4 regions of the Gibbsiella quercinecans genome follow, and region 1 is predicted to be linked to each of the others. Evidence: predicted binding sites of a transcription regulator. Region 1 holds the regulator's gene; each other region holds the start of a gene.
What was found. The regulator LexA, encoded in region 1, represses DNA repair genes until DNA is damaged. The targets are predictions, from matches to a motif close to TNCTGTATGTACATACAGNA.

Region 1 (4,193 bases):
TCTGCACTGGATTAAGCCGTTGCCTAATCAGCCAGCCACATTACTAATATTAGCTATAGATTCTGGATTAAAAATAAAAGCCAGCAATAAACACCATAAATAAGCGATTTTTTAGTTAAAAACAACAACAAAACAACCCGATAACCAGGGTTTTCTTTACCCAGCAAGATGTAACATGATATTAACAAAAACCACAATGAATGGGAGGCTACTCCCTGGCCCGCTCGTGCGCAAACCAGGTGCCCTGCCGGTTATGGCGCAGCCAAAGCCACCCCAGCGTAATGCCACGCAGCATCTGGAACACGCACAGCGCCAGCCACAACGCATGGTTGCCGAGCAGCGGCAGAGTAAGCAACGCCAGCGCGTAGCCGGCGGCGGCAACCGCCATGCTATTACGCATTTCCGCGCCGCGGGTCGCGCCGATAAACATGCCATCCATCAGGTAGCACCACACGCTGACCAGCGGCAGCACCACCTGCCAGCCCAGGTAGTGGTTTGCCAGTTCACGCAGCGCCGGTAAGGAGGTCAGTGCGCCAACAATCTGTTGGCCAGCAACGGCGTAAATTGCCGCAAATCCCAGCGCGACCAGGCCCGCCTGCCGGCAGGCGGCGTGCCATACCTGATGCAGCTTGCGATCGTCGCGCGCGCCATAGGCATGGCCGGAGTGCACTTCCACCGCATAGGCAAAACCATCGAGCGCATAGGCAGTAAAGGTCAGCAGGTTCATCAGCACTGCGTTAACCGCCACCACTTCGCTGCCCAGCCGGGCGCCAAGAATGGTCAACGAGGCGAAGCACAACTGCAGCAGCAGGGAACGCAGCATGATATCCCGGTTCAGCGCCAGCAAACGGCCCAGGTTTCCCCGCCAGGCCTGGCGCAAGATCGGCAGTGAAATGCCCCGCCGCCTCATCACCCGCCAGGCGAGCCATAGCCCAAACAGCAGCATGGCATACTCGGACACCACCGTCGCCAGCGCAGCCCCTTGCACATTCCAGCCAAGCCCCATCACCAGCCACACATCCAGCACAATATTCAGCAGGTTGCCGGCGATCAGCAACAGCACCGGCGCACGCACGTACTGCACGCCGAGCAGCCACCCCAGCAGCACCATGTTGGCCAGCGCCGCCGGCGCACTTAACCAGCGGATATCCAAAAAGAGCCGCGCCTGCTGCAAGACTTCGCCATCGCCGCCGACAACCTGCAACGCCAGTCCGATCAGCGGCCGGCGCAGCAACAGTATCGCCAGGCCGACAATCCCGGCCAGCAGCAACGGCTGCACAAAGGCCTGGGCCAGCCGCTGCGCATCGCCGGCGCCCTGCGCCTGAGCCGCCAGCCCGGTAGTGCTCATGCGCAGGAATAAGAACAGCATGAACAGGAAGCTGGTGACCATCGCACCCACGGCGACGCCGCCAAGATAGCTGGGGCTGTCGAGGTGGCCGATCACCGCCGTATCGACCAAACCGAGCAACGGCACGGTAATGTTGGAAAAGATCATCGGCAACGCCAAACGCCACAGCGCTTTGTCGTTGTCACTAAAGAAGGCGGTAATCAAGCGCATAGCAACCTATTCCTGTGGCAGTGCGTATTGAAAAAGCAAGAAAGGCATCGCCCCTGGACAGGGGCGATTTACATCAGGGGGAAACGCAGGGGGTTAAATCCAGTCACCGTTGCGAATAACGCCGACGGCCAGCCCTTCAATGGTGAGGTTTTGCTCACGCAGATCGACGACGATCGGTTTGAATTCACTGTTTTCCGGCAGCAATTCAACCACGTTGCCGTGTTTTTTCAGGCGTTTGACGGTCACTTCATCTTCGATACGGGCCACCACGACCTGGCCGTTACGCACGTCCTGCGTTTTATGCACCGCCAGCAGATCGCCATCAAGGATACCGATGTCGCGCATCGACATCCCTTTTACCCGCAGCAGGAAATCGGCGTTGGGTTTGAACAGGGAAGGATCAACCTTGTAGTGCCCTTCGATATGCTGCTGCGCCAGCAGCGGCTCACCGGCGGCCACGCGGCCAATCAGCGGCAGGCCGTCTTCATCTTCCATCAGCAGGCGGATACCGCGCGAGGCGCCGGAGATGATCTCGATCACCCCTTTGCGCGCCAGCGCCTTCAGGTGCTCTTCAGCCGCATTCGGCGAGCGGAACCCCAGACGCAATGCGATCTCGGCACGCGTGGGCGGCATGCCCGTCTGCGAAATATGATCGCGAATCAGGTCATAGACCTCTTGCTGCCTGGTAGTTAGTGCTTTCATCCCGCCCCCTGTTTGTTTATACAGTTTTGCTGTGAGTATATACAGGTGCGGGGGGATTGGGAACCGCAGAATAAATAAAAATCAGGGAGTAGGCGCGCAAAACCGGCGAAAAACAGCCTAATGGCGGCGGCTATTCAGGCAAAGTGCTGCCACAGCACGCTGCCCCAAACAAACAGCGCCAGTATGATCGCCAGCGTCACCGCCGCCGAACCGATATCCTTTGCCCGGCCGGAAAGCACGTGGTGCTCGGTGCCCACGCGATCGACCAGCGCTTCGATTGCGCTGTTAAGCAGCTCGACGATCATCACCAGGATCACGGAACCCACCAGTAAAATACGGGCGATCGCCCCAACGTCCAGCCAGGCGGCCAAAATAATGGCGAGCACGGCGGCGAGGGTTTCCTGGCGGAACGCCGCTTCATTTTGCCAGGCGGCAATAAACCCCTGCCGGGAATAACCTGCCGCCTTAATAATACGCGTTAGACCGGTTGCTTGATTTGCCATTTACGGGCGCCTTTTTCAGGGGTAAAACATCATTTTAACGGCATCGGCTTTTTTAACACCACAGATCTGCAAAGCGGTTTCTGGTATGCTTGCGGCGCGTTGCTAACAAGAGGCTTCACGTTGTTATGTCAAGTTGGCGTAAAATTTATTATAACTTATTGAGTTCTTTACTAAAACTGCTGGTAAGAAGTAAGGTTATCCCGTCAGATCCGGTCGCGGAGTTAGGGTTGGATCCCACTCGGCCGATTTTGTACGTTTTACCTTATAACTCGAAGGCGGATTTACTCACGCTGCGGGCCCAATGTCTGGCGCAGGATCTGCCCGATCCGCTCACTCCGCTGGAAATCGACGGCACCGTACTGCCCGGCTATGTGTTTATTCACGACGGCCCGCGTGTGTTCCGGTACTACACGCCGAAAGAAGAGTCGGTCAAGCTGTTTCATGACTATCTGGATCTGCACCGCAACAATCCGGATCTCGATATCCAGATGCTGCCGGTTTCCGTCATGTTCGGCCGCTCCCCCGGCCGGGAAGGCCACGGCACCCCGCACCTGCGTCTGCTGAACGGCATACAGAAGTTCTTCGCCGTGCTGTGGCTGGGGCGCGACAGCTTCGTCCGCTTCTCCAATACCGTTTCGCTGCGCCATATGGCGAACGAACACGGCACCGATCAAACCATTGCGCAGAAACTGGCACGCGTGGCGCGCATGCATTTCGCCCGCCAGCGCCTGGCCGCGGTCGGCCCGAGCCTGCCGGCGCGCCAGGACTTGTTCAACAAGCTGCTGGCTTCCAAGGCGATTGAAAAAGCCGTTGAGGACGAAGCGCGCAGCAAAAAAATCTCTCACGAAAAAGCGCAGCAGAACGCCATTGCGCTGATGGAAGAGATCGCCGCCGATTTCTCCTACGAAACCGTGCGCCTGTCAGACCGCGTGCTGGGCTGGACCTGGAACCGCCTGTATCAAGGGATCAACGTTACCAACGCCGAACGCGTGCGCCAACTGGCGCAGGACGGCCACGAAATCGTCTATGTTCCCTGCCACCGCAGCCACATGGACTACTTGCTGCTGTCCTACGTGCTGTATCACCAGGGGCTGGTGCCCCCGCACATCGCCGCCGGCATTAACCTGAATTTCTGGCCGGCCGGGCCGATTTTCCGCCGCCTGGGCGCCTTTTTCATTCGCCGTACCTTCAAAGGCAACAAGCTGTATTCCACGGTGTTCCGTGAATACCTGGGCGAACTGTTTACCCGCGGCTACTCGGTGGAATACTTTGTCGAAGGCGGCCGCTCCCGCACCGGGCGCCTGCTGGAGCCGAAAACCGGCACGCTGGCGATGACCATCCAGGCGATGCTGCGCGGCGGCACACGCCCAATCACGCTGGTGCCGATCTACATCGGCTACGAGCACGTGATGGAAGTGGGCACCTACGCC
Region 2 (4,193 bases), 2.1 Mb from region 1:
GCACAGACATTGCCGGCAGAAGGGCCTTTTGCGCCATTCTCGATAGAGAATTCCACTTTTTGCCCTTCATCCAGAGTTTTGAAGTCATTACTTTGGATAGCTGAAAAATGTACGAATACATCTTTACTGCCATCTGCTGGCGAAATAAAACCAAAACCTTTACCAGCGTCAAACCATTTTACTAAACCAGTCATTTTATTAGACATAGATACTTCCTTTAATTTTTAGCCACTTAAGGTGGCAAACATGGCCTGTATTCAGATAATTACTTATTGGGCACTTAGGAGAAGGCTCATGAAGAAGGGCATCTATGGATAAACTCTTGAACTGAGAACTGCTTTACTAAAACTGCTTTCATAAGGTCTGTGTTCCAAACCGATGACGCATCATATCCTTGTCCTGCTTTATTAAGCAAGTGTTAATTTTTCTTATCTGATTTTTTAAATGTTTTATTGGTGTTCATTGGCTCTTCGGCTTTGGGTTTTTCATGAGGTTTAGATTTTTATCGAATGCGAAACGCATATTTCTCAGCCTGATCAACTCTTGTGAAATCGTTTTTATCCGAGCGTTATCATCATGGCCGCATCCTAGGGCATAAGGCGCAGGAGAGCCGCGGTGCCATTGTGCCCCGGCCTGCGGTAACAAAGAAGCTGAACGGTCTGGAAACGGTGCCTGGTCATGAGCTTGCGCCGTTTGCAAATGTGCTTGAAGAGCGATCAGGAAAGGGTAGAATGTTACGCATTTCCAATGCGGAGACTACCCTGTTTCTGGTTGTATTAAACATTCTTGTGGCGCTTAGCGTGCATCTGACAATCTGCTTTGGAAGCTGTGTTTCATGAGTATGAACGTTAAGGGGGGGCATATGAACAACCCGCTTTTCATCGGCATTTTAGTGGTGCTCTGGATTTTGGACGTCTATCTTAAAAACCCATTATAGTCCTTCCAGGGCTTCACCCTGGGGGGCTGCAAAGGAGTCGCATCGTTTGGCTACCCGCCTAAAGCGCCCTTTGCCCGGAACCAAAGTCATCGCTGCAACGGCAAAATCACTGCGTCATGTTTCTTCGCTTTATCCCCGCTTGCTGGCTTGTTTAAAATATTACTCCGGCGTGTTTGGTATATATTTCCCCGCGCTGATAGTCGCGTGATATTTTTATTTATCTTAAATGACGTATTTATTTAACCGCCAATTTCCTATGGGCTATCTTCTGCGCGCATCAATGTGCGATTGCCGCTGGCGTGAGCGTACATCCCCAAGCGTTATGAACCGGTTCAACCAAGGGCGGGGCGGAACCCACGTGTTTAATCGGGTTGAACGATGAGGCTCTGGCCGATATGATCGCTCTATCCGCCATTAGCTCAACGTGGCAAGAGCATTGCTTCGTGACAGGAAGTAAGAGCCGGGGTTCGAGACCTCGATGGCGGACCAAATACGGCCGCAGGGCGCATATGAGTATGCCCCTGTGCGAATAGCCCTGGCGCCCCGGCCACCGCCGGGGTTTCGCGTTTCTGGGGCTGGCGTGCTGCTACTTTTTCTGTGATTTTTTGGCTTCGTGCTTTTCCATATTGGCCTTTGCCTCTTCTTTGGCCTTTTCCGCCAAATGCGCGATTTCCTCTTCGCTGACGAGTTCACCGGCATTGTGAACCTTGGCAAAGCCTTCATTGATCTTGGTGTCTTGCGGTTTTTTATCGTCCATTATCTGTAACCTATTTCGGTAGTTTTACGTCAGGGTAGTTAACCATAAAACGCCCGGTAAAAGTTTGATTAAGGCTGCGGCACGACCGATTCCTGTGCAGGAAGGCCGTGCGGCAAGCGCCTGGCGCTGTTTTTAGCCCGTCACTTCACACTAACTTTCTTTACCGATCAGTAGGCTAGCGTGCTTTGGCATAGCGGCCTCTCCCATTGCTAAAAATTTCCCTTTATACTGTATAAAAAAACAGTAAAGGTGAGCATATGAGATTATTTTACCCAACGGCGAACCCCGGCAAACTCGAACTTCCGTTGTTCTCTGACAAAGTGCCGGCAGGCTTCCCCAGCCCGGCGGCGGATTATGTCGGCGCACGGATAGATCTGAACGAGTACTGCATCAGCCACCCCAACGCGACCTACTTTTTGTACGCCACAGGGGATTCGATGCTCGAAGCGGGCATCACCGAAGGCTCCATGCTGGTGGTCGATCGCAGCATCAGCGCGGGGCACGGCGATATCGTGATCGCGAGTGTTGCCGGGGAGTTCACCGTAAAACGGCTGTGCCTGCACCCTCGCCGCCAGTTGGAGCCGATGAACCCCAAATACCAACCGATAGCCCTGCGGGAAGGCCATGACGAGGTTGAGATATTCGGCGTTGTTGTCTCTGTTATCACCAGGCTCAAGTAAATGTACGCATTGGCTGATGTGAGCAATTTCTATGCGAGCTGTGAAATGCTGTGGCGCCCCGATTTGCGTGGCCGGCCGGTGGTTGTGCTGTCGAATAACGATGGTTGCGTTGTCGCCAGAAGTGCAGAGGCCAAAGCCTGCGGCGTAAAAATGGCGGTGCCTTATTTCCAGATTAAGCAACGCTTTGAACGCGCTGGCGGTATCGCATTCAGCAGCAATTATGAGCTCTATGCGGATATGTCTACGCGCGTTATGGCCATCCTGGAAGAGATGGCGCCGCACATCGAAATCTACAGCATTGATGAAAGCTTTCTCGATCTGACCGGCGTGCGCAACTGTACCGATCTGGCAACGTTTGGGCACCAGGTCAGAAGCCGGGTGAAAAAAGAAACCGGGTTAACGATTGGTATCGGGATTGCGCAAACCAAAACGCTGGCCAAGCTGGCTAACTTTGCCGCCAAGCGGTGGCAGAAGACCAATGGCGTGGTCGATCTCTCTAACCCGGCGCGGCAACGGAGGTTAATGGCGATAGTGCCGGCGGCGGAAGTGTGGGGCATCGGCCGGCGGTTGGCGAAAAAACTCAGCGTCATGGGGATTGAAACAGCGCTGCAATTGGCCGATGCCAGTACAGCGATGATCCGCAAGCATTTCAGCGTGGTGCTTGAGCGCACGGTGCGTGAACTGCGTGGCCAGCCGTGCCTGGCACTGGAAGAGTTTGCGCCGACCAAGCAGCAGATCGTCTGTAGCCGTAGCTTTGGCGATCCGATAACGCTGTATGAGCATATGCACCAGGCCATCTGCCTGCATGCCAGCCGGGCGGCGGAAAAATTGCGGGCGGAACACCAGTATTGCCGTCATGTGAGCGCATGGATCAAAACCAGCCCCTTTGCGAATCATCGCGCCTATTACGGCAATGCGGCCAGCATACCGCTCCATACCCCCTCGCAGGATACCCGCGACATTATCACCGCGGCTATGCGCTGCCTGGATAAGATCTGGCAGCCAGGGCATCGTTACCAAAAATGCGGGGTGATACTGCAAGACTTTTTCAGCCAGGGCGTGGCCCAGTTGGGATTGTTCGATGAATACCCGCCGCGGCCTAACAGTGGGCCGCTGATGAGCGTGTTGGATCAGATCAATCAGTCAGGCGGGGCGAAGGTGTGGTTTGCCGGGCAGGGGGCGCAGCAGGTGTGGGCGATGAAGCGTGAACTGCTCTCGCCGGCTTACACAACAAGGCTGGCCGATCTGCCGCGTGCGCGGGTGTATTAACCTGGCTCGGGGGAATGGGGCGCAACCATATACCTGGTTTCTTATATAATTCCCCGAAAAAAATACTTAACAATATTAACTAATAAGTTAATTTACAGCTGTCACGTTAAAAGTGGTAAGCCAGCGAAAATGGGCATAGGCAACGGCGCTACACGATTTCACTCTGCAAATAGGTAGGGAACAACCAGTGGATAGGTTCGTGTGGTAATAAAGTCGCCAAAAGCAGAAAAAAATCCCGCCGATCTGTTGTGATACGGCGGGTTGCCAATTCGGCCAACACCAGGGAAAATATAAGTGAATCTAATTAATTTATACCCGCAAACGGGGTCCAATAGTTTGCTATACATCAATAAAACTTAATTTTTATCATGAAAACGTGGGGCCGTTAGGCCACAAAACGTGCGCCGGCGGCAATCGCTATAAGAATAAGAATCAGTTATTTCATTTCACTGGATGGCGCAGTGTGTGGACGTTTGGGTGATAAGATTTTATTACGTACTGTCGGTATACCGATAAACACTTTTCGTGTTGTTCCTTTAGCGGCAAGCCC
Region 3 (4,193 bases), 710 kb from region 1:
ACGCCGCGGTAGTCAAAATTACCTATAAAAACGGTAAATATACCGTAGCCGATATTGGCGATATGCAATATGTCGCCAAAGGAAAGGCGGCGCTGGAAAAAACGCCGTAGCGCAGAGCGCCGAAATAGCAAAAGTGTGCGATAAGGCGGAAGAGTAATTCTCCGTCAGTGGATTGCTATTTTTTATATCAGGGAGAGTCATTGCAATGAAAACTTATTCCACCCGAAGCTTTATTCATATCCTGCTCTTGTTTTTCATCACAAATGCTGCTGCGGAAAGCACGCTTAGCGCAATGGTTGCTTCGCCTTTTTTCACCGATAGCCAGGCGGAAATAACGTTAAAGAATTACTGGAAATATTTAAAGGAAGATGCCGCCAACCCAAAGGCGGTGCATAACGCTTGGGGGCAGGGGGCCGCGTTGGGTTATCAGTCCGGCTATCTGGCTGACACGATCGGCGCCGATATCCATTACTATGGCGCGGTAAAGTTGGGGGCCAGCGATTATTTTAATTCCCGTGGCGTGCTGTACAGCACCGATAGCGTCAGCAGCAAACACAATGCTGCCGGCTACAGCAAGTTTGGCCAGCGTTATATCAAGCTGAAGGGGAATATCGGCGGCGCCGATCTCAACGCGCGTGTCGGTTGGCAAATGTTGCGCAATGATGGCGTGATTACCACCTCGAACCGCCTTTCTCCGACCACCTATTTGGGCTGGAACGGCGGGGTGAGGCATGCCGGCTTTTCGCTGCACGGCGCCTATGTTGAACGCAGCATGGAACGCAACTCACCGAATAGTCTGCGCCTGCAAACCAACGATGGGCGTTACATCCAGCATCTGTTTAGCGGTGAGCTGGGCTATGAGGGCAATGCGTTTACCGGCCAACTGGCGTACGGTGAATCGCAAAACTACCTGCGCCGCCAGATCCTGCGTATAGCGTTCAAGCCGGAGGCAACGCTTAGCCTGGGCAGCCAGATTTATACCACGCAGGCGCTGGAAGGTTACCAAGCGATGGCGTTGAGCAAACGCCACTTTGACCGGCACGCCAATCATTATGCCCTTGACGCCAAATGGCAGGCGCCGCGCTGGAGCCTTAAGCTCGGTATTGGCCATACGCGGGCGCCAAAGGGCGGCGGCGAGCTTGGTTTTTATCCACGCCATATGACAAAGAATTCTCGCGGCACGTTCACCTCAATGGCCTATGCGGGCGAAGACTATATGCGTGACGGGGAAACCGTGTTGGCTGCGCTGGCCGAATACCGTATTACACCCGAGTTCACTGCCGGCGTGACGGGCAACTTTGGGCAGTTCAGCTATCAGGGCGTCGCCGTGCGTACCGGCGAGCTCAACGTTTTTGGCCGCTGGGCGCCTTCTCATCCTACATTAAACAATCTGACGGTGTTCGCCATGGTTGGGCCGGGCTGGTCTTATAAAAACGTGAATAAAACGCCGGTGATAGCCAACGGGCATTACCGGACGGCGCATACCCTGGGCGCCGAGTTTATCGCCGAATATCGCTTCAAATTATTTTAGCCCGGCGCTTCCCTTTATCGCCCAGGTTGCCGGTGCGTCGGCGTGGTTATTCGGCCCACTTCCTGATAAAAACAAACTGGACATCCATACAGCAGCCCTTTAACGTGGCTGGCAGCAGGCGCGTTTGCGCCGAAACGGCATTGCGTATACAGGAGGCAGGGTGGATACCAGCGTGATTTATGGTATTGGCGGCGTGGCGATCGGCCTGTTGCTGGGGTGGCTGATCGCCAACCTGCAGGTGCAGCGACACCGGGCGCAGCATGAGACGGAACTGCGCCTGCGGGAGCAGGCATTGCAGCAGGCGCAGCAGGAAATCGCCGCGCGCCAGGAGCAACAGCAGCGCTATGAACAGCAACTGCGGCAGAACGATCTGGAACTGCGCAACCTGCACAGCCAAATGGCCGCCGGGCAGGAGAAGCTACAGCAGCTTAACCATTGGCGCAGTGAATGCGAACAGCTCAATCAGGAACTACGCGCCCAGCGTGAAGTGAACAGCGCCCAAGAAGCCGAACTGCGTGAGGTGACCATTCGCCTGGAAGAAACGCGCATGGCGGCGGAAGAAAAACAGCGCTTGCTGCTTAACAGCGAGCAGCGCCTGACCACCCAATTCGAAAACCTGGCCAATCGCATCTTCGAGCACAGTGGCCGCAAAGTGGATGAGCAGAACAGGCAAAGTCTGGATCGGCTGTTGTTGCCCTTGCGTGAGCAACTGGATGGCTTTCGCCGCCAGGTGCAGGAAAGCTTCGGCCAGGAAGCGCGCGAACGCCATACCCTGACCCACGAAATCCGTAACCTGCAACAACTGAATGCGCAAATGGCGCGCGAAGCCATCAACCTGACCAAGGCGCTGAAAGGGGATAATAAAACCCAGGGCAACTGGGGCGAGGTGGTGTTGAGCCGGGTGCTGGAAGCCTCTGGCCTGCGCGAAGGCCATGAATATGAAACCCAGGTCAGCGTGCGGCTGGATCACCAAAGCCGGATGCAGCCAGACGTGATCGTCCGCCTGCCGCAGGGCAAGGACGTGGTGATCGACGCCAAAATGTCGCTGGTGGCCTATGAGCGCTATTTTAACAGCGAAGACGATCTGGCGTGTGAAGCGGCGCTGAGTGAGCATATTTCCTCATTGCGTAACCATATCCGCATGCTGGGCCGCAAGGATTATCAGCAGTTGCCCGGTTTGCGTTCGCTGGATTATGTGCTGATGTTTATCCCGGTTGAGCCGGCGTTCCTGTTGGCGATCGATCGCGAGCCGGAGCTGATCGGAGAAGCGTTGCAGCACAATATCATGCTGGTCAGCCCCACGACGCTGCTGGTGGCGCTGCGCACCATCACCAATCTGTGGCGCTATGAGCACCAAAGCCAGAACGCCCAGCGCATCGCCGAACGGGCTGCAAGGCTGTATGACAAAATGCGGCTGTTCGTTGACGATATGTCCGCGCTGGGGCAAAGCCTGGATAAGGCCCAGGGCAGCTACCGCCTGGCAATGAACAAGCTGAGCGAAGGGCGCGGCAACCTGATCGGCCAGACCGAAGGGTTCCGGGCGTTGGGTGTTGAGGTAAAACGGCCGATTAACCCAGCGTTGGCGCAACGGGCCCGCGAGCAGGACGTGGGGGAAGCCGGCGGCGATGCGGTGGTTAGCTCGCTGCCCACGGCGAGCGAAGATGAAAATGGCGATGAACAATCGCGCAGCGCATCACAGGGATGATACGCGTTAGGTGGGGAATTGCGCGCCGTTCTGATACACTTCATAGACTAAATTGACTCAATAGCAGGCGGGACAATGGCAGATCAATCGCAGGAAACGACCGATTTCGGTTTTCGCACCGTAGCACGCGAAGAAAAACAGGCTATGGTGGCTAACGTTTTTCATTCGGTCGCGGCCAAGTATGACGTGATGAACGACCTGATGTCGTTCGGTATCCATCGCATCTGGAAGCGTTTTACCATTGATTGCAGCGGCGTGCGCAGCGGCCAGCGCGTGCTGGATCTTGCCGGCGGAACGGGCGATCTGGCGGCCAAATTCTCCCGCATGGTGGGTGAGCAGGGGCAGGTGGTGCTGGCGGACATCAATGACTCCATGCTGAAGATGGGGCGCGAAAAGCTGCGCGATCGCGGTATTGTCGGTAATGTCAGCTATGTGCAGGCCAACGCCGAAGCGTTGCCGTTCCCGGATAATTACTTTGATTGCATCACCATCTCTTTTGGCCTGCGCAACGTGACCGATAAAGATAAAGCGCTGCGCTCCATGTTCCGCGTGCTGAAGCCCGGTGGCCGTTTGCTGGTGCTGGAGTTCTCCAAGCCGCTGCTGGCGCCGCTTAGCAAAGCCTATGACGCCTACTCCTTCCACGTGCTGCCGAAGATCGGCGAGTTGGTGGTGAAAGATCCCGAAAGCTACCGTTACCTGGCCGAATCCATCCGTATGCATCCGGATCAGGAAACCCTGAAAGGCATGATGCAGGAAGCCGGCCTGGAAAACGTGTCCTACTTTAATCTGACCGGGGGCATTGTGGCCCTGCACAGGGGCTTCAAGTTCTGATATGGATATGCCGATGCTGCTGACCCCGCTGTTGACCGGCGTGCTGGAAACGTCGCTCAACGGCCTGTTGTTTCGTGAGCGTAGCCTGAAGCCTGCGCGTCAGCGCCTGGCGGGCAAAACGCTGCG
Region 4 (4,193 bases), 1.5 Mb from region 1:
GTGTTTTTCATGAAAGAGTCTGCGTTGCTGACGCTTGCGGCAACGGGCCTGGTTAGCATCCTGTTGAAAAAGTATCTGCTTTAAATGGAAGCAAATAAGCGAACGCTAATGTTACCTCGTCACCGGGCTGGCTGAAAATAATAAAGCACATCATTGTATCAGGATGGGAGGCGTATCAGGGGCAGGGGAGAAAACGGTGGCGCCAGGTAAAAAAAAACGGCTGGGAAACCCAGCCGCTTGATCGCGAACCGCTCTGCGGTTATTTGGCGATGAGCCCATCCAGATAACGCTCGGCGTCCAAAGCCGCCATGCAGCCGGTGCCGGCGGAGGTGATCGCCTGGCGGTAGATGTGATCCATCACGTCGCCTGCGGCAAACACGCCTGGAATGCTGGTCTGGGTTGCGTTGCCATGAATACCGGACTGTACTCTGATATAGCCGTTTTCCAGTTCCAACTGGCCGCCAAACACGCTGGTGTTCGGGCTGTGACCAATGGCGATAAAGACGCCGGCGACTGCCAGTTCTTCCGTCTGCCCTTCGGCCTGGGTGCTGCGCAGGCGCACACCGGTAACGCCCATCTCATCGCCCAAAACCTCGTCCAGAGTACGATCGGTGTGCAGGACGATGTTGCCGTTTGCGACTTTATCCATCAGCCGATCGATCAGGATTTTTTCTGAGCGGAAGCTGTCACGGCGGTGAATCAAGTGAACTTCAGCGGCAATGTTGGACAGATACAGCGCTTCTTCCACAGCGGTATTGCCGCCGCCGACAACGGCCACTTTTTGGTTGCGGTAGAAAAAGCCGTCGCAGGTTGCGCAGGCGGAAACGCCTTTGCCTTTGAATGCTTCTTCTGACGGCAGGCCAAGGTAACGGGCGGAGGCGCCGGTGGCGATGATCAACGCGTCACAGGTATATTCGCCGCTGTCACCGAACAGGCGGAAAGGGCGGTTTTGCAAATCAACGCTGTTGATATGGTCGAACACGATTTCAGTCTGGAATTTCTCTGCATGTTCGCGCATCCGTTCCATCAGCAGCGGGCCAGTCAGGCCTTCCGCATCTCCCGGCCAGTTTTCCACTTCGGTGGTGGTGGTTAATTGGCCACCCTGTTCCATACCGGTAATCAACACCGGTTTCAGGTTTGCCCGGGCAGCGTAGACTGCCGCGGTGTAACCCGCCGGGCCGGAGCCCAGGATCAATAACTTGCTATGTTTAGCCGTGCCCATGAATGACCTCTTTTCCCACAATGGCGGACAGTTAGCCGATTGTAGGGAAAATGCGGCAGTAAAAAAAGCGTGCTGGGGTGTTGTTAACGATTTGTTTGATAGATATTGTCTATTAATAAATCCCATGCTGCATAAAAGAATATAAAACGCGCAGTTTCACTTATGAAAACAGCGTTACGCCGGTAAGGTAATCAACAAAAAACCTGATTTTTATCAGGTTAATATCGCCATCAGGCCACATTTTTACTGCGGAAATTCATAACTAAAAATGGGGATTTGCGTTTTCATGGCGGTATGTTGTTCTGATTTTGCTTCTTTTACTTTGACAATCCGCTGTGCATTTGCGAAAACATCAGAGGAAGAAGAAATTACCCCCCGTACCGGCAGCAAATAGTACGTATTTACGGCGCCGATGTAGCAGATTGCGCCAAGACGAGCCGGCGGCGGGGAATATCGTCCGAACGAGGCGGTGGTTTCTTTTTTCGGTGGGACGTCATTTGTATAGGTTGCGCAGTGTTTGGCAGACAGTGTGCGCGATGGCGAATGATGATAGTGAAAAACTATGACAGGCATCGGGTCTACGCTTGGGACTAGCCCTTATACATTGACGTCGGCTAGGGTGTGGCAAGTGTAAGAAGAATATAAGAGAGACAATAATAATGGCAGACAATAAAAAACGCCCGGGTAAAGATCTTGACCGTATCGATCGCAATATCCTGAACGAGTTACAGAAGGATGGGCGTATTTCGAACGTTGAGCTTTCAAAGCGCGTGGGGTTATCCCCAACGCCGTGTTTAGAACGTGTGCGCCGCCTTGAGCGCCAGGGTTTTATTCATGGTTATACTGCATTGCTTAATCCGCATTATCTGGATGCGTCGCTGTTGGTTTTTGTGGAAATCACGCTGAACCGCGGTGCGCCGGATGTGTTTGAGCAATTTAACTCTGCAGTGCAGAAGCTTGAGGAAATTCAGGAGTGTCATCTGGTTTCCGGTGATTTCGACTACCTGTTGAAAACCCGCGTGCCGGATATGTCCGCTTACCGTAAGCTGCTTGGTGAAACCTTGCTGCGTCTGCCGGGGGTAAATGACACCCGCACATACGTAGTCATGGAAGAAGTGAAACAGAGTAACCGTCTGGTGATTAAAACACGGTAAGGTACAGGTGCAAAACCTGATTAAATTGGTTACACTCCTGTTCATTCATACAGCTTCAGCGCCGGGGCGAGCTCTCGGCGTTGTTGCTATGTCAGGCAACAGGAACCTGGAGAGCCTTTCTTGAGCCAGGAATACACAGAAGACAAAGAAGTCACCCTAAAAAAACTCAGCAGTGGGCACCGCCTGCTTGAAGCTGTGTTGATTGTGGTGGCGATTTTCGCCGTTTATCTTATGGTTGCGCTGGTCAGCTTCAATCCGTCTGATCCGAGCTGGTCGCAAACGGCGTGGCATGAACCTATCCATAACATTGGGGGTGGCGTTGGCGCCTGGATGGCCGATACGTTGCTCTTTACCTTCGGGGTATTGGCCTACGCGATCCCACCGATCATGATTATTCTGTGCTGGGCTGCTTATCGCCAGCGCGATACCCGTGATTACATCGATTATTTTGCACTCTCGCTACGTTTGATCGGAACGCTGGCGCTGATTCTTTCTTCATGCGGCCTGGCCGCGTTAAACGTTGACGATCTCTACTATTTCGCTTCAGGCGGCGTGATTGGCAGCCTGCTGAGCAATGCCATGCTGCCTTGGTTTAACGGCATTGGCGCCACGTTGGTGTCGCTGTGCATTTGGGCTGTGGGGCTGACCTTGTTTACCGGTTGGTCATGGCTGGTGATCGCAGAAAAAATGGGTGGAGTGGTGCTGGGCATGTTGACCTTTATGTCCAACCGCTCGCGCCGCGACGATCGCTACCTGGACGACGATGAAGACGAACAGGCGCCGGGCGAGAAGCCGCCGCTAGGTAAAGAGGCGGCGGCGCTGGCTAACAGCATTGGCGCCGCGCAAGACGATGACGTGCTGTTCTCGGCGCCATCGGTTAATGAGCGCGTGCAGGATACGGCGCAGGCGGACGACGCGGCAGAGGATGAGCAACAAGCGCAGCCGGATGCCCAGCCAGTCGCGGAGCACAGTGAACCAACTGCGCCGGAAGCGCCGGTTGCCAGCACCGAGCCGCAAGCGCCTGCCGCCGAAGCAGCAGCGCCGCCGCAAACGCCGCCGCTGTATTCATTCGAATTGCCGGAAGAAACGCCCGCGCCTAAAACACCGCAGGCTGCGGCCTATCAGGAGGACGATGAGCCTCGCCTGGGCAATTGGAACGCCCCGGTGCAGCCGGAGCGCACCCCGCATTCCCCATTCGATTTCTCCGCCGCGCAGCGTGATGAAGATATCGGCGCGGACTTCGATTTCAACACCGTAGGCGCCAAGCCGGCAGCACCTTCCGCAGCAGAAGTGGCCGCCGCAAGCACGACCTTTATGCCTGCCTTCAGCGCCACCAGCGACGATAATCCGCAGGTGAAGCAGGGGATTGGCCCGGAATTGCCGCGCCCGAACCCGGTGCGCATCCCCACCCGGCGTGAGCTGGCTTCCTATGGCATCAAGTTGCCTTCGCAACGCCAGGCCGAACAGGAACAGCGTAACCACGCGCCTGAACCACAGGGCGCGCATGGGGCGGAGGATGACGATAACGAAGCTATGCAGGCAGCGCTGCGCCAGGAGTTTTTGGCACAGCAAAATGCCCGCTATGGCGAACAATCCTCGCAGGCCGACGATGAAGATGCCCTGCAGGAAGCGGCGCTAAGCCAGGCCTTTGCCGAACAACAGCAGACGCGCTACGGCCAGCAAGATGAGGAATTGGCGCAGCCAACTGCATCAAACCCGGTCGATACCCGCAACGCGTTCAGCTTCTCGCCAATTGCCGATCTGGTCGACGAGGGGCCGAAAGCGCCGTTGTTTACCCTGTCACCGCAAGAGGCAGA

Region 2: a site for LexA is predicted at 1,921-1,940, ahead of umuD (translesion error-prone DNA polymerase V autoproteolytic subunit). Genes of this name have one in related genera too.
Region 3: a site for LexA is predicted at 1,606-1,625, ahead of rmuC (DNA recombination protein RmuC). Genes of this name have one in related genera too.
Region 4: a site for LexA is predicted at 2,412-2,431, ahead of ACN28Q_RS20575 (DNA translocase FtsK 4TM domain-containing protein). Genes of this name have one in related genera too.

What each region holds. Positions count from the first base shown of each region.
Region 1 is NZ_CP014136.1:2,979,593-2,983,785, reverse strand. It holds gene dinF (MATE family efflux transporter DinF) at 209-1,558, opposite strand; gene lexA (transcriptional repressor LexA) at 1,652-2,260, opposite strand; gene ACN28Q_RS13870 (diacylglycerol kinase) at 2,395-2,763, opposite strand; gene plsB (glycerol-3-phosphate 1-O-acyltransferase PlsB) at 2,889-4,193, shown strand, end outside.
Region 2 is NZ_CP014136.1:5,084,776-5,088,968, forward strand. It holds gene cspE (transcription antiterminator/RNA stability regulator CspE) at 1-206, opposite strand, end outside; tRNA gene ACN28Q_RS23115 (tRNA-His) at 1,346-1,426, shown strand; gene ACN28Q_RS23120 (hypothetical protein) at 1,524-1,694, opposite strand; gene umuD (translesion error-prone DNA polymerase V autoproteolytic subunit) at 1,952-2,374, shown strand; gene umuC (translesion error-prone DNA polymerase V subunit UmuC) at 2,375-3,643, shown strand.
Region 3 is NZ_CP014136.1:2,264,858-2,269,050, reverse strand. It holds gene ACN28Q_RS10525 (histidine phosphatase family protein) at 1-110, shown strand, start outside; gene ACN28Q_RS10520 (OprD family outer membrane porin) at 206-1,531, shown strand; gene rmuC (DNA recombination protein RmuC) at 1,692-3,236, shown strand; gene ubiE (bifunctional demethylmenaquinone methyltransferase/2-methoxy-6-polyprenyl-1,4-benzoquinol methylase UbiE) at 3,312-4,067, shown strand; gene ubiJ (ubiquinone biosynthesis protein UbiJ) at 4,081-4,193, shown strand, end outside.
Region 4 is NZ_CP014136.1:4,507,237-4,511,429, forward strand. It holds gene cydD (heme ABC transporter permease/ATP-binding protein CydD) at 1-11, opposite strand, end outside; gene trxB (thioredoxin-disulfide reductase) at 260-1,222, opposite strand; gene ACN28Q_RS20565 (hypothetical protein) at 1,466-1,795, opposite strand; gene lrp (leucine-responsive transcriptional regulator Lrp) at 1,882-2,376, shown strand; gene ACN28Q_RS20575 (DNA translocase FtsK 4TM domain-containing protein) at 2,497-4,193, shown strand, end outside.